One region of the Streptosporangium sp. H16 genome, then DNA from elsewhere that is predicted to be linked to it. Evidence: riboswitches for the same ligand, from Rfam matches in the RefSeq annotation. Region 1 holds a riboswitch; the other holds the start of a gene.
What was found. Region 1 has a riboswitch for S-adenosylmethionine ahead of ACTOQ2_RS35540 (hypothetical protein). Riboswitches for the same ligand answer to the same signal wherever they lie in the genome.
Positions count from the first base shown of each region.

Region 1 (6,875 bases):
GCCGCGGGCGCCTTCACCTTCCTGGTGATGTTCCTGCCCTACCCGAGCAGCGCATTCGTCCCGGTGCACACCATGCCCGCGTGGCTGCACGGGTTCGCGGAAAACCAGCCGGCCACGCCGATCATCGAGTCCGTACGCGGCCTGCTGCTCGACCGGCCCGTGGGGAGCGACCCGTGGAAGGCGCTGGCCTGGTGCGGCGGTTTCCTGCTGGTCTCGACGGTCCTCTCCGGCAGGATGTTCCGCCGCCGCGCCAGCTGAGGTCGCGGGGGTGCCGGGGGCGGTGGGGGTGGCGCCGCCCCCGGTGCCCCCTCGCCGCCCCAGATGCCCCCGGTGCCCCCGCCCATGGTTCAGCCGACCAGGGTGAGCCAGCGCGGCGCGTCCCCGAAGGGGGCGGTGCGGGAGGTGACGGCCTCCATCAGCCAGGCGGCCGAGGCGCGGGCGTTCTCGACCACGTCGGGCGGGTAGGCGTACTTGACCCGGTGCTCCTCGAACTCGTCCTCGTCGTCCAGGAAGACCCGGCTCGGGCGGCCCTTCAGCAGGTTCCGGCGGGTCCGGATCACGTCGAGGTCCAGGTCGACCATGGTGACCTCGCCGTCTCTCCACTCCGGCACCGTGGAGATGTCGCAATAGATCTCGTGCTTGTTCGGGGCGGCGTTGAAGGCGGCCGTCCACCAGGCGTCGCGGGGGAAGAGCATCACGAACGGATGCGGCCAGGCGACCGCGGGACCGTCGCCCTTGTGACCACTGGAGCCGGCCACGCAGCCCGTCCACACCCCGTGCTCGTCCTCGCCGAGCAGCAGGCCGCGGTGGTGCCAGTGCAGTGACCCGTCGTACTTGCGGTAGACCACGTTCACGCTCTCGTAGGACATTCCACGACACTAAGTGGTCCCGCCCGGAAGTTCCCCGGGGGTCGGTAGTCGAGGTAGAGATCGCAGGCGCAGTCGAGGGCTTCTTGGGCGGTGCCGATGGGTAGCCCGGTCGGCAGGATCTGGTTCTCGTACTTGCCGCTACTGGCGAGGTAGAGGCCGAAGCCCCAGCTGGAGGCCGACCCGACTGCCAACACCCGCGTGAACCCCCGAAGGATTTACCGGCGAGACCACCAAGTGCCCCTGCGCAAACTGATCGCCAGGTCGATTTGGGAGATGTGGACCGTGCGAGTCCTCGCCCCATAAGGATGATCATCGCCCATAGGACCATGGCCTCGTGATGCTCGGATAAGCGCTCATAGTCCCGCACGCACCGCCTGCGCTGACAGTCCATGACAGCGTCCTCGGGTCTGGGAGAAACCGGAACGCGCCCTCCTGACGGCCGCGACCGCGTCATCGCCTACGACCGGCGTGGCTTCGGCCGCTTGAGCCGGCCCACTGCCGGCTACGGCACCTTCGCCGCCGACCTCAACGCCCTCATGGACGAACTCGACCGGCAGGACGCGGTGCCGGCCGGGTCCTCGATGGGCAGCGGCGAGGTGACCCGCTGCCTGGGTGCGGCGTCGACCGCTGATCGCATACGAGTCCTACGGGGTGCCGCCCCGGGCGGCGCGGCGGCGCTCGGTGAGCCGCCGGGCCTTGGCCATGTTGCCGCAGTCGGCCATGCGGCACCAGCGGCGGGAGCCGTTGCGGCTCTGGTCGAGGAACAGCCATCCGCAGCCGCCGTCGCGTATGGGGCAGCGGCGTATCCGGGGCAGGTCGGCCGTCCGCAGGACGTCGAGTGCGGCCTCGGCGACCCGGTCGGGTATCAGCATGGCGGGTATCGTGCCGTAGGTGAGCCGTACCTGCGGCGGGTCGCCTCTGTCGAGCACCAGCGCGGCTCTGGCAACTGCCCCGGCCCATCGCTCGTGCAGCACGACCAGCGCGGCCCCGGCCGCGATCGGATCCCCCTCGCCCGCGTCGTCCGCCGGCCCGCCGTCGGCGGGCCGGATCGTTGCGAGCACCACGAGGTGCAGCCCTTCCCGGATGTCCCGTACGGTGGCCAGCCCCGCCTGCGCCGACGCGGGATCGTCGTGCCACGCCTGGCCGGCCCGATCGTGCTCCGCGTCGCTGATCAGGCCTGCCCTGGCCGCCCAGCGCAGCAACGTGGGGGCGTCGGACAGATAGTCGTGGGGCGGCCCGCCGTCGAGCGGTACGCCTCGTTCGAGCGTGTTGACCAGATCGAGCGCGGGGTGCCCGCCGACCAGGGGAAGGTGTTCCACGTCGAGTGACATGCCCTTGAGGCTACCACTCAAGGCAGGCAAGGAGGTTGCACGGTTCGGTGCGTTGAGCATCGGATCACGTGACTCGGGCGCCCTCGGGCAGGGGGGCGGCGGCCGTGGCCGGTGCGCCCTTCCGCCGGCTGGACAGGACCGGCTCGGCCAGCACGATGGCGAACGCCGCCAGGCTGAGCAGCGCCCCGGCCAGTGCCGTGCTGCGCACGCCCGGACCGGGCAGGAGCACGCTGCCGAGGAACGCGCCCGCGGTGATACCCACATTGAACGCCATGGAGGTAGCGGCGCTCGCCATGACCGACTCGCCCGGCGCGTACACGAGCACCCGCGATCCCAGTACGGCGGTCAGGCCTGCGAGTGTGAAGCCGGACAGGGAGATCGCGATGACGGTCCCGACCGGGGAGGCGCCGAACGCGTACTGCCCGGCGAGCGCCAACGCCTGTAGGCCTATGAGCCCCGTCATGGTGCTCCAGCCGTGGCGGTCGACGAGGTAGCCCACCACGAACACGCCGGTCAGGCCCGCGATCCCGCGTGCCAGCAGAAGCGGGCCGATCGATGACTCGGTGAAGCCGCTGACGTCGCTCAGGAACGGGCTGATGTAGGTGAACGCCGTGAACGCGCCGGTGACCGCGACCGCCGTGGTGGCCACGATCGACAGGTACCGGCCGCGGTCGGGCGCGCTGCCCCGGTCCGCCGCGCCCTGCCCGGCGGGCGTGTCGGGCAGGACGGCCGCGATCGTGGCGAGGACGAGCAGGGCCAGGCCGCTGAGCGCGAGGAACGCCACCCGCCAGTTGGTCTGCTGGCCGAGCCACGTGCCGGCCGGGATGCCGGTCAGCGCGGCGCTGGAGGCACCGGCGTACAGGATGGACAGGGCCCGGCCGCGCACCTCGACCCGGAAGAGGCCGGCGGCGGCCGGCGTCACGATGGCCCAGAACAGCGCCTGGCTCAGCGCGGTCACCATCCGGGCGCCCATGAGCAGCCAGTAGTTCCCCGCCATGGCTGACAGGCAGGTCGCCACGACGAAGATGCCTAAAAGGACGCACAGCAGCCGCCGCCGGGGCAGCCGGCGAGTCAGTCGCGTGAGCGGCAGGGACACCAGCACGATGATCAGGCCGTATCCGGTGACCAGGAGTCCGACCGCTGACGGGCTGGTGCCGAGATCCTGGGCGATCAGGGGGAGCAGGCCGATGGGCAGCGACTCGGTGGTCACGTAGATGAACACGGCCAGGGTCAGGGCGGTCAGTGCGACGATCGCCGACTTGCTTCCGAAGCGTTCTTGCACGGGGTCTCCTCGGCTGGTTCACCACCGTTCTGGATGATGAAGGTAGCTTCTTCGTGTCGCCTCGCGAGAATATCCTGTTGGACATGAATGTAGACGTGTGTGTGCTACCGGTCAATACAATTTAGACGGTACACTGACGGCTGTGTCGGAGCCCGAGCGCGGGGCGGCTTCCGGCCATGTCATGCGCCTGGAAATTCAACAGGGTCGCAGGGGCGTGCCGGCCGGGTGGTCGAGCAGCGCACCCGGGGCCTGGGGAGGAGATGCCACCCGAGACCGAGCGTGACCGCCGGATCGCCGTTGTGTTCGAGCGCGCGATCAAGCCGGCGATCTCCGCCTCGACTGCTGACCCCCGACGAACTTCCGGGCGGGACACTAAGGCTTGACAGAGATCTATGTATTTCCTACCTTCTAAATAGGTTAAGAGTGTCAGTGAGAAGCCCCGGCCGGCTGACCGGCAACCCTCGCACCGCGCGGGGTGCCCCCGGGGGAGACCTGGCGGCACGGTGGGCGTGCCGCAAGCGCGGACCCCTCACCAGGGTTACGAGACATGCCCGGGAGCGCCACATGTCGAAGACCAGCACACCGGACCACGCGAGCCCCGTCGGCCTCGACACCCACGGCCACCACCGGCCCGGTGGCAGGCCCGGCCCGCGTTACCCCTTCCAGGGGTGGATCGGCACACCCGCCTTCCGCGAGAACACCGGCTTCACCGTCATCGCCCGTCCGTCGGGCGAGACCGACGCCTGGCGGATCCCGGTCGAGCCGTTGCACGCCGACTGGGACCAGCCGTACCGCAGAGCCGCCGTATGAGCGCCGCGATCGCCGTCGTCGGCGCCGGGCCGACGGGCACCTGCCTGGTGGAGCGCATCTGCGCCAACGCCGCCGACCTGCTCGGCTGGCCGTCGCTGGACGTCCACGTGATCGACCCCCACCCGCCGGGCGGCGGGCGCGTCTGGCGCCACGACCAGCCGGACCTGCTCTGGATGAACTCCACCGCCGCCGACGTGACGCTCTTCACCGACGAGTCGGTGCGCTGTGAGGGACCGATCCGCCCCGGACCCACGCTGGCCGAGTGGCTCGGCTGCGACCCCGGCAGGTTCGCCTCCCGCCCGGCACAGAACGGCTACCTCTCCCACGTCTTCCGGCAGGCGGTGGCGACCGCCCCGCGCGGCGTCCGGGTGCACGTGCACGCCGCCCGCGCCGTCGACCTCGCCGACGTCCCCGGCGGGCAGGCGGTGACGCTGGACGACGGCCGGACGATCGAGGCCGACGCGGTGATCCTGGCCCAGGGACACAGCGACGTGACGCCGACGAGGGAGGAGAGCGCGCTGGCCGATCTGGCCGCGCGCGGGGGGCTGCGCTACCTGCCCACCGGCTACGCGGCGGACCTCGACCTGGACGGTGTTCCCGCGGGGGAGCCGGTGATCGTGCGGGGGATGGGGCTGGCCTTCGTCGACCTGATGGTGCTGCTCACCTCGGGCCGGGGCGGCCGGTTCGTCCGCGAGTACGACGGGGAGCTGGTCTACCTGTCCAACGGGCGCGAGCCCCTCCTGCACGTGGGGTCGCGGCGCGGCGTGCCGTACCACTCCAAGACCGGTTACCGCTTCACCGGCGCCCGCCCGCCGGTGCCGCGCTTCCTCACCCGCGAGGCGCTGGGCGAGGGACCGTGGAACTTCCGCCGCGACGTGTGGCCGCTGGTCGCCAAGGAGCTGGCCTTCGCGTACTACCACGAGCTCATCACCGCCCACCCCGAGCGCGCCAAGCTGGGCTGGGCGCGGTTCGAGGAGGGCTTCGCCGCCGAGGAGTGGCGCAGCCTCAGGATGCGCAAGCTGATCCGTGAGGCCGTGCCCCGGCACCCGGACCGGCTCGACCTCGACCGGCTCGACCGGCCGCTGGACGGCATCCGGTTCGGCGACCAGGCCGGCCTGCAGAAGTGGATGCACGGCTATCTCGCCGCCGACCTGCGGCGACGTTCGGACCCGGCGCACAGCGCCGACCACGCGATGATCCTCGGGCTGCTCTCCGTCCACGGTGTCCTCGCCGAGTTGGGCGTTTCCGACCCGTGGTTCGGCGGGTTCTTCAGCTACGTCGCCAGCGGCCCGCCGGGACCCCGGCTGGAGGAGCTGCGCGCCCTGGCCAGGGCGGGGGTGGTCACCTTCCTCGGCGCGGACCTCAAGGTCGACCACCACGACGGGCGCTGGCGGGCACAGAGTCCCACCGTGCCCGGCGGCGTGACGGCCACCACCCTCGTCGAGGCCAGGCTGCCCGCGCCCAGCGTGAGCCGGGCCGTCGACCCGCTCATCGCCGCGCTCCGCGACCGGGGCGAGCTCGACGAGGAGTCGGGTCTGGTGAACGTACGGACCGCCGACCGCCGCCTGCTCGACAGGTCCGGCACCCCGCACCCCCGCAGGTTCGCCTTCGGCCCCTGGGTCGTCGGCGGCCGGGCCAGCGGCGGCTTCGCCAGGCCGCACCTCAACGCCCCGCTCTTCCGCCACGCCGACGCCCTCGCCCGGATCGTGCTGTCCGAGGCCGCCGGAACCCAGATACGACGGCACGTCGCATGAACCGCCCCGATCACCCCGATCACGCCGGTCGTCCCGGCCGGCGCCTCACCGAGCCGTCCGAGCCCGCCGTGGAAACGCACGCCGTACAGAGCGACGCCCTGATCGCCCGGGGGAGGAACGGCGAGTTCCTGCCGTGGCCGGCCACGTCCTGGAAGGTCTCCGAGGACGGGCTGACCTACACCTTCGAACTCCGCGACGACGTCACCTTCCACGACGGCGAGAAGTTCGACGCCGCCTCGGTGAAGGCCAACCTCGACCAGCTCGTCTCGCCCGGCTACAACGCCGCGGTCAGCGCCGTCCAGCTGCGCAACTTCGACGGGGCGGAGGCGACCGCGCCGCACACCCTGAAGGTCACGCTGAAGGCCCCCGACGGATTGTTCCTCGACTTCCTCTCCTCCCCGTACGCGGGCCAGGTTTCCCCGAAGTCGCTGAAGAGCGCCAAGGACCTCAAAGCGGGCGGCGTCGACGTGGTCGGCACCGGGCCGTTCATCCTCGACCGGTTCACCCCGGCCAGGAGGTCCACTACAGGCGCAACCCGAACTACGACTGGCCGCCCACCGGCGCCGCCCACCAGGGTCCCGCGCACCTGGCCGACGTCACGTACCGCTTCCTGTCCGAGGCGGCGGTACGGGTCGGCGCGCTCAACTCCGTCTACCAGGGCACCGCCAAGCGGGCCTGGAGCGTCATCGGCCAGGGCAGCCCGCAGTTCTACGACCCCTCGCTGGAGAAGACCTTCGGCAACGACCCGGCGCGGGCCAACCGGCTGCTCGACGAGGCGGGCTGGAAGAAGCGCGACGCCGAGGGCTTCCGGGTCAAGGACGGCAAGAGG
Region 1 covers NZ_JBPXMD010000032.1:39,583-46,457, reverse strand. The annotation lists gene ACTOQ2_RS35570 (ABC transporter permease) at 1-258, shown strand, start outside; gene ACTOQ2_RS35565 (DUF402 domain-containing protein) at 348-869, opposite strand; gene ACTOQ2_RS35560 (hypothetical protein) at 851-1,063, opposite strand; partial or broken gene ACTOQ2_RS35555 (alpha/beta fold hydrolase) at 1,259-1,471, shown strand; gene ACTOQ2_RS35550 (CGNR zinc finger domain-containing protein) at 1,514-2,200, opposite strand; gene ACTOQ2_RS35545 (MFS transporter) at 2,265-3,482, opposite strand; SAM riboswitch class IV at 3,898-4,009, shown strand; gene ACTOQ2_RS35540 (hypothetical protein) at 4,047-4,292, shown strand; gene ACTOQ2_RS35535 (FAD/NAD(P)-binding protein) at 4,289-6,046, shown strand; partial or broken gene ACTOQ2_RS35530 (ABC transporter substrate-binding protein) at 6,043-6,501, shown strand; gene ACTOQ2_RS35525 (ABC transporter substrate-binding protein) at 6,420-6,875, shown strand, end outside.

Region 2 (6,875 bases), on a different contig from region 1:
GCAGGTCGTCGTCGCGGCCGGTGAAGGTCATCACGGGATGCAGCGCCAGCGGCAGCGCCCCCGCCTTGATCGCCGGGTTCAGCACGGCCAGGCCGTACGCGCCGCTGGTGTGGGCCACCAGCTTGCCGCGCAGATCGGTGCCGGTCTCGACCAGGCCGGAGACCAGGCCGGGCAGCACGTCGTCGGGGACCGTCAGCAGGACGAGGTCCGCGCCGGCCACCACGTCCTCCGGCCGGGTGGGAACGAGCCCGAGCCGCTCGACCGCCCGCTCCCTCGAGGCGTCGGAGACACCGCTCGCCGCGACCACCCGGTGCCCCGCCCTGACGAGCGCGGCGCCGAGCGCCGAACCGACCCTGCCCGCTCCAACCACTCCGACGGCCAGCCGTGCCGGGCGATCGACTGCGTCCATGACGTCCCGTCCTTCGACCATGTGGGGCTCCGTGCCCGATTGACCAGCGTAACGGGCCATGCCGTCGCAACCGTGGCAAGACGCGGGTTCGTAGCGGTCGGTAACGGAGGCGAGGCCCTCCCCGAGGGGGCCCGGCCGGGCGAACCGGGAGCGTACCGGGCCCGCTGGAGAGCCCGCAGGCCCGGCTCACACGGCGATCCAGCCCGCGGCGCGCCGACGTGGCGTCGACAACGATCGCGCAAACCGGTGACAGAATGTAGTCATGCATTCACTCGAAGCGTCAGCGCGAGCCGATCTCGTTCCCCCGCCCCGGCGGGTAGCGTCTGAGAGCGTGTGGCTCACCTGGCGTGCCGCGATGGAGCATGCGCTCTACGGCGAAAGCGGCTTCTATCTCCGGGAGCGCCCCTCCAGCCATTTCCGGACATCGGTCGGCGCCTCCCCCGTCTTCGCCGAGGCCGTGCTGCGCGAGCTGGCCGCGATCGACGAGGCGCTCGGCGGCCCCGACGTGCTCGACCTGGTCGACATCGGCGCCGGTGAGGGCGAGCTGGCGGCGGGTGTGCTCGCCGCGGCACCGCCCGCGCTCCGGTCGAGACTGCGGGTGACCGCGGTCGACCTGGCGCCCCGGCCGCCGGCGCTGCCCGAGGAGATCGTCTGGTCGAGGGCCGCGCCGGACGGGATCCACGGGCTGGTGATCGCCAACGAGTGGCTCGACAACGTGCCGGTCGACATCGCGGAGCAGACGGCCGACGGGCCCCGGCTGGTCATGGTCAACGTCACCGACGGTGAGGAACGCCTCGGCGGCATGCCCTCGGAGGCGGATCTCGCCTGGCTGGACCGATGGTGGCCGATGCGGGCCGTCGGGGAGCGGGCCGAGATCGGCAGGCCGCGCGACAGGGCCTGGGCGTCGGTGATCGTACGGCTGGCGCGCGGCGGGGCGATCGCGATCGACTACTCCCACGCCCTGGACGACCGGCCGCCGTACGGCACGCTGGCCGGCTACCGGGACGGGGCGATGGTCGCGCCCGTGCCCGACGGCTCGTGCGACATCACCGCCCATGTGGCGCTCGACGCCTGCGCGGCCTCCGGCGAGAGCGCCGGAGCCGTCACGACGGCGCTGACCACGCAGCGCGAGGCGTTGCGCGCCCTCGGGATCACCGGAGGCCGCCCGCCGGTCGAGCAGGCCAGGAACGACCCGCGCGGCTACCTGCAGGCCCTCGCGAGGGCCTCGGAGGAGGCGGAGCTCATCGCCGCGGGCGGCCTCGGCGGGTTCGGCTGGCTGTCGCAGAGCCGTCACTGACCCGCCGGACCGACGTCGTTCCCGCGGGGCCACGGTGCGGGCGGCGGAGCCGACAGGGAGCCGGTGGGGCGCCCGGCCGCCGTGCCCTCGTCCACGGACGACACGGGCCGGGCACACCCGTGGCCCGTCCGCGTCGCCCGCTCCGGCCGCTTCGTCCGAGGCCGGTTCAAACCCGCACGTCCAGGTTCGAGGCCGGTTCAGACCCGCACGTCCAGGTTCGAGGCCGGTTCAGACCCGCACGTCCAGGGAGGTGAGACCGCGGATGACGTAGCCCGGCCCCCAGACGGGCTCGGCGGCGAGTTCCATCTTCGGGGCCCTGCGCAGCAGGGCGCCGAAGGACTCGATCAGCTCGACCCTGGCCAGCGGTGCCCCGAGGCAGAAGTGAATCCCTGCGCCGAAGGAGATGTGCGGGTTGTCGGCCCGGCCCACGTCCAGGCGGGCGGGGTCGGCGAAGACCTCGGGATCGCGGTTGGCCGAGCCGAACAGCAGCGCCACCTCGGTGCCGCGCGGGATGTCGACCCCGCCCACCGAGATGTCCTCCAGCACCCAGCGCTCGAACATCTGCAGCGGGGTGTCCCAGCGCATCAGCTCCTCGACCGCCGTGGGCAGCAGGGTGTGGTCGGCGCGGAGCCGGTCCAGCTCGGCCGGGTTGCGGAACAACGACCACCAGCCGTTGCCGGTGACGTTGACGGTGGCCTCGTGCCCGGCATTGAGCAGCAGCACGCAGGTGCCGACCAGCTCCTCCTCGGTGAGCCTGTCACCCTCGTCGGCCACCAGGGCGAGCGCGCTGATCAGGTCGTCGCCGGGGTCGGCCCTGCGGGCGCGGGCCAGCTCGACGAGATAGGCGGAGAACTCCTCGGCCGCCCGCACGGCCGTGTGCTGGGCCTCGACCGACGGCTGGAGCTCGTACATGCCGCAGATGTCGGCCGACCAGGGCCGCAGCAGGTGCCGGTCGGCCTCGGGGACGCCCAGCATCTCGGCGATCACGGTGACCGGGAGCGGCTCGGCGACCTCGGCGATCAGGTCTCCGCCGCCGCGCTCGACGAAGTCGTCCACCAGTTCCCCGGCCATCCGGGCGACCTTGGGACGGAGCGCCTCGACCATGCGGGGGGTGAACGCCTTCGACACCAGCCGCCGGAGCCTGGTGTGCACCGGCGGCTCGACATCGAGCATTCCCGCCCTGATCACCCGCCAGAACGGGTCCTGGAACTCGGGGTCGTCCGGCCTGCCGAACTCCTGGTGCGAGGCCACGTGCAGGTAGGAGCGGCCGAGCCTGCGGTCTCGCAGCAGCGCGTTGACGTCGGCGTACCTGGCCACCAGCCACTGGCCGGTCGGTTCGAAGAAGCTGACCGGCCGCTCCCGCCTCAGCTCGTCGTAGACGTCATAGGGGTGGGCGACGAATTCCGGATTCCAGGGATCAAAGCGCACGTAAGCATCGTAATCCCCGGTCCAGGATCAGGTCTGCTCGTCCGGCTTCCCTCTCTCGACCGGCTCGTCCGCCCGGCCCGCCGGGGTCTCCGCGCCCACCGGGGCCTCCGTGCCCTTTGGCGTCTCCGGGCCGGCCTCGCCCTCGGTCTCGTAGCGGGAACGCAGCTCGACCGGCTTCCGCCCCGCCTTGCCGCGCATCCGGATGTTCAGCAGCTCCACCAGCAGCGAGAACGCCATCGCGAAGTAGATGTAGCCCTTCGAGATGTGCTGCTCGAACCCCTCGGCGATGAGCACGACGCCGATCAGCACCAGGAAGGACAGGGCGAGCATCTTGATGCTCGGGTGCCGGTCCACGAAGCGGCTGATCGGCCCGGAGGCGACCAGCATCACGATGACCGAGACGATGACGGCCGCGATCATGACGCCCAGCTCGTCGACCATGCCGACCGCGGTGATCACCGAGTCGAGCGAGAAGACGACGTCGAGGATCATGATCTGGATGATCACCGAGGTGAAGGAGGAGGCGACCTTGCCCTCGGAGTGGTGGGACTCTCCCTCCAGGCTGCCGTGCATCTCGTGGACGCTCTTGCCCAGCAGGAACAGGCCGCCGAGTATCAGGATCAGGTCGCGCCCCGATATCCCCTGCCCGAAGACCTCGAACATCGGTTCGGTGAGCCTCACCACCCACGACAACGCCAGCAGCAACAGGAGGCGGCTGAGCAGGGCGACGGCGAGGCCGAGCTTGCGGGCCTTGTCGCGCTGCTCGGGCGGGAGCTTGCCCACCAGGATCGAGATGAAGATGATGTTGTCGATTCCCAGGACGATCTCCAGGGCGACAAGGGTGAAGAACCCTATCCATATCTCCGGGCTGGTCACCCAGTCCATTGCTTCCTCCTTCGTCGGCCGGCGCCCGAACGCACCGCCGGCCCAGCTGCCCGAGTGCTTCTTCGACTGACTGCCTGGACGACCGGGGGACGCAGGGAGTTCCTTCCCCCTCATCACGCTTCGCTGGCAAATCCGCCGGGCGTTCCCGAGGACGCCCGCTCCGGCTCCGATATCGGGTTGATCACGTTTCGGACTTGCGGGGCACCGCGAGGTGTCGGTTATAGTTCCCCCGTAGGTCATGAGTGCCAGTGACAAGCCCCGGCTCGCTGGCCGGCAACCCTCGCGTCCGCGGCGGGGTGCCCCGGGTGAGGACCTGGTCCGGCACGAGGTGTGCCGGGCAAGCGCGGGCTCCAGGCACCTGTGTCATGGGTTGGGGTCCGATGACCTCGAAGGAGCCCTGGCATGTCCACCCTGACGATCTTCACCCCCGCGAGCCTCGCAAACCCCGCGAGCCCCGCCCCCGTCGTCCCGGCCACCACCGCCGCTCCTGTGACCGTCCCCGAGACCTACGCGTCCGGTGACCGCCCGATCCCGGCCGTGCTCGGCTCGGACCTGGAGGTCCCGGTCAGGGGCGGCAGGCTCGTCCGCTACGCCAACCTCGACTACGCCGCGAGCGCCCCCTGTCTGGAGCCGGTCAGCGCCGCCGTCGCCGCCGCGCTCCCGGCCTACTCCAGCGTCCACCGCGGCGCCGGGTACGCGTCCCAGCTGACCACGGCCCGCTACGAGCAGGCCAGGCATACGGTGCGCGCCTTCGTCGGCGCCCGTCCCGACGACTCGGTGATCTTCACCCGCAACACCACGGACGCGACCAACCTGCTGGCCCGCAGCCTGCCCGAGGGCACCACCGCCGTGGTCTTCGACACCGAGCACCACGCCTCGCTGCTGCCCTGGGAGCGGGTCGTGCGGCTGGCGGCCCCCGCCTTCCCCGGCGAGGCCGTCCGCGCCGCCGACGACGCCCTCGCCTCGATCGACGGCCCCAAGCTGCTGGTCGTGACCGCCGCCTCCAACGTCACCGGGGAGCTCTGGCCGATCGCCGCGCTGGCCCACATCGCCCACCGCCACGGGGCCCGCGTCCTCGTCGACGCCGCGCAGCTCGTCCCGCACCGCCGCCTCAACCTGACGGCGCTCGACCTGGACTACGTGGTCTTCTCCGGCCACAAGCTCTACGCGCCGTTCGGCACCGGCGCGCTGATCGGCCGTTCCGACTGGCTGGCCGAGGCCGAGCCGTACCTGCGGGGCGGCGGCGCGGTGAAGGCCGTGAACGACGACGGCACCGAGTGGCACGACGACCCCGAGGCCCGGCACGAGGCGGGGACCCCGAACGTGCTGGGCGCCGTCGCGCTCGCCGCGGCCTGCGACGCCCTGATCGCCACCGGCTGGACCCCGCTGGTCCGCGAGGAGGAGCGCCTCCTGGAGCGCCTGCGCGCGGGTCTCGCCTCCGTCCCCGGCGTGCACGAGCTGTCCCTGTGGGGCCCGGACCACCCGCGCGTCGGCATCGTCTCCTTCGTGGTGGACGGCTTCACCGCCCGCGAGGTCGCCGAGGTCCTGTCCGGCGACCACGGCATCGGCGTCCGCGACGGCAAGTTCTGCGCCCACCCCTTCGTACGGCACCTGCTGGGCGCCAAGGACGGCGGCTGCGACGACGTCACCGCCTCCGCCGTCCGCGCCTCCATCGGCATCGGTACCACCTCCGAGCACGTCGACCGGTTGATCGACGCCCTGCGGGATCTTGCCTCGCGCGGCTGACGTGACAGCATGGCCCTATGACTGAAGGCGCGCCCCGCGAGCTGAGCGTGGGAATGGGGGCGGGGGCCGAGGCCGTGCGGGGGGCGCACGGCAAGGAGCTCGCGACCGAGGACATGATCCTCAACATCGGCCCGCAGCACCCGTCCACGCACGGCGTGCTGCGGCTGCGGCTCACCCTGGACGGGGAACGGATCAGCTCGGCCGAGCCGATCGTGGGCTACATGCACCGGGGCGCGGAGAAGCTCTTCGAGGTGCGCGACTACCGGCAGATCATCGTGCTGGCCAACCGGCACGACTGGCTGTCGGCGTTCGCCAACGAGCTGGGCGTCGTGCTCGCGGTGGAACGGATGCTCGGCATGGAGGTGCCGGTCAGGGCGGTCTGGACGCGCACGCTGATGGCCGAGCTCAACCGGGTGCTCAGCCACCTGATGTTCCTCGGCTCCTACCCGCTGGAGCTCGGCGCGATCACTCCGGTCTTCTACGCGTTCCGGGAGCGCGAGACCCTCCAGGCCGTGATGGAGGAGATCTCCGGCGGGCGCATGCACTACATGTTCAACCGGGTCGGCGGCCTGAAGGAGGAGATCCCCGAGGGGTGGACGGGCCGGGTCGCCCAGGCCGTGGCCGACGTGCGGCGACGGCTGCCCGACATCGAGAACCTGATCGTCGGGAACGAGATCTTCCTCGCCCGCACGCGCGGGGTCGGCGTCCTCGACCGCGAGACGATCATGCAGTACGGCGTGAGCGGCCCCATCGCCCGCGCCTCCGGCGTCGACGTCGACCTGCGCAGGGACGAGCCGTACCTCGCCTACGGCGAGCTGCCGGTGAAGGTCGTCACCCGGTCGGCGGGAGACTGCCACGCCCGCTTCGAGGTGCTGCTGGAACAGGTGAAGGTCTCCCTCGACCTGGCCGACGCCTGCGTGGAACGGCTTCTTGACCTGCCCCCGGGGCCGGTCAACCAGCGCCTGCCCAAGGTGCTGAAGGTTCCCGAGGGCCACACCTACGCCTGGACGGAGAGCCCGCTCGGCCTGAACGGCTACTACCTGGTCTCGCGCGGCGAGAAGACGCCGTGGCGGATGAAGCTCCGCTCGGCCTCCTTCAACAACGTCCAGG
Region 2 covers NZ_JBPXMD010000020.1:70,870-77,744, reverse strand. The annotation lists gene ACTOQ2_RS29040 (Rossmann-like and DUF2520 domain-containing protein) at 1-409, opposite strand, end outside; gene ACTOQ2_RS29035 (SAM-dependent methyltransferase) at 741-1,706, shown strand; gene ACTOQ2_RS29030 (cytochrome P450) at 1,935-3,134, opposite strand; gene ACTOQ2_RS29025 (TerC family protein) at 3,162-4,019, opposite strand; SAM riboswitch class IV at 4,254-4,369, shown strand; gene ACTOQ2_RS29020 (aminotransferase class V-fold PLP-dependent enzyme) at 4,422-5,765, shown strand; gene ACTOQ2_RS29015 (NADH-quinone oxidoreductase subunit D) at 5,783-6,875, shown strand, end outside.
Region 2: it holds a riboswitch for S-adenosylmethionine, as region 1 does, so the genes downstream of both, ACTOQ2_RS29020 (aminotransferase class V-fold PLP-dependent enzyme) here and ACTOQ2_RS35540 (hypothetical protein) in region 1, are expected to answer to the same signal.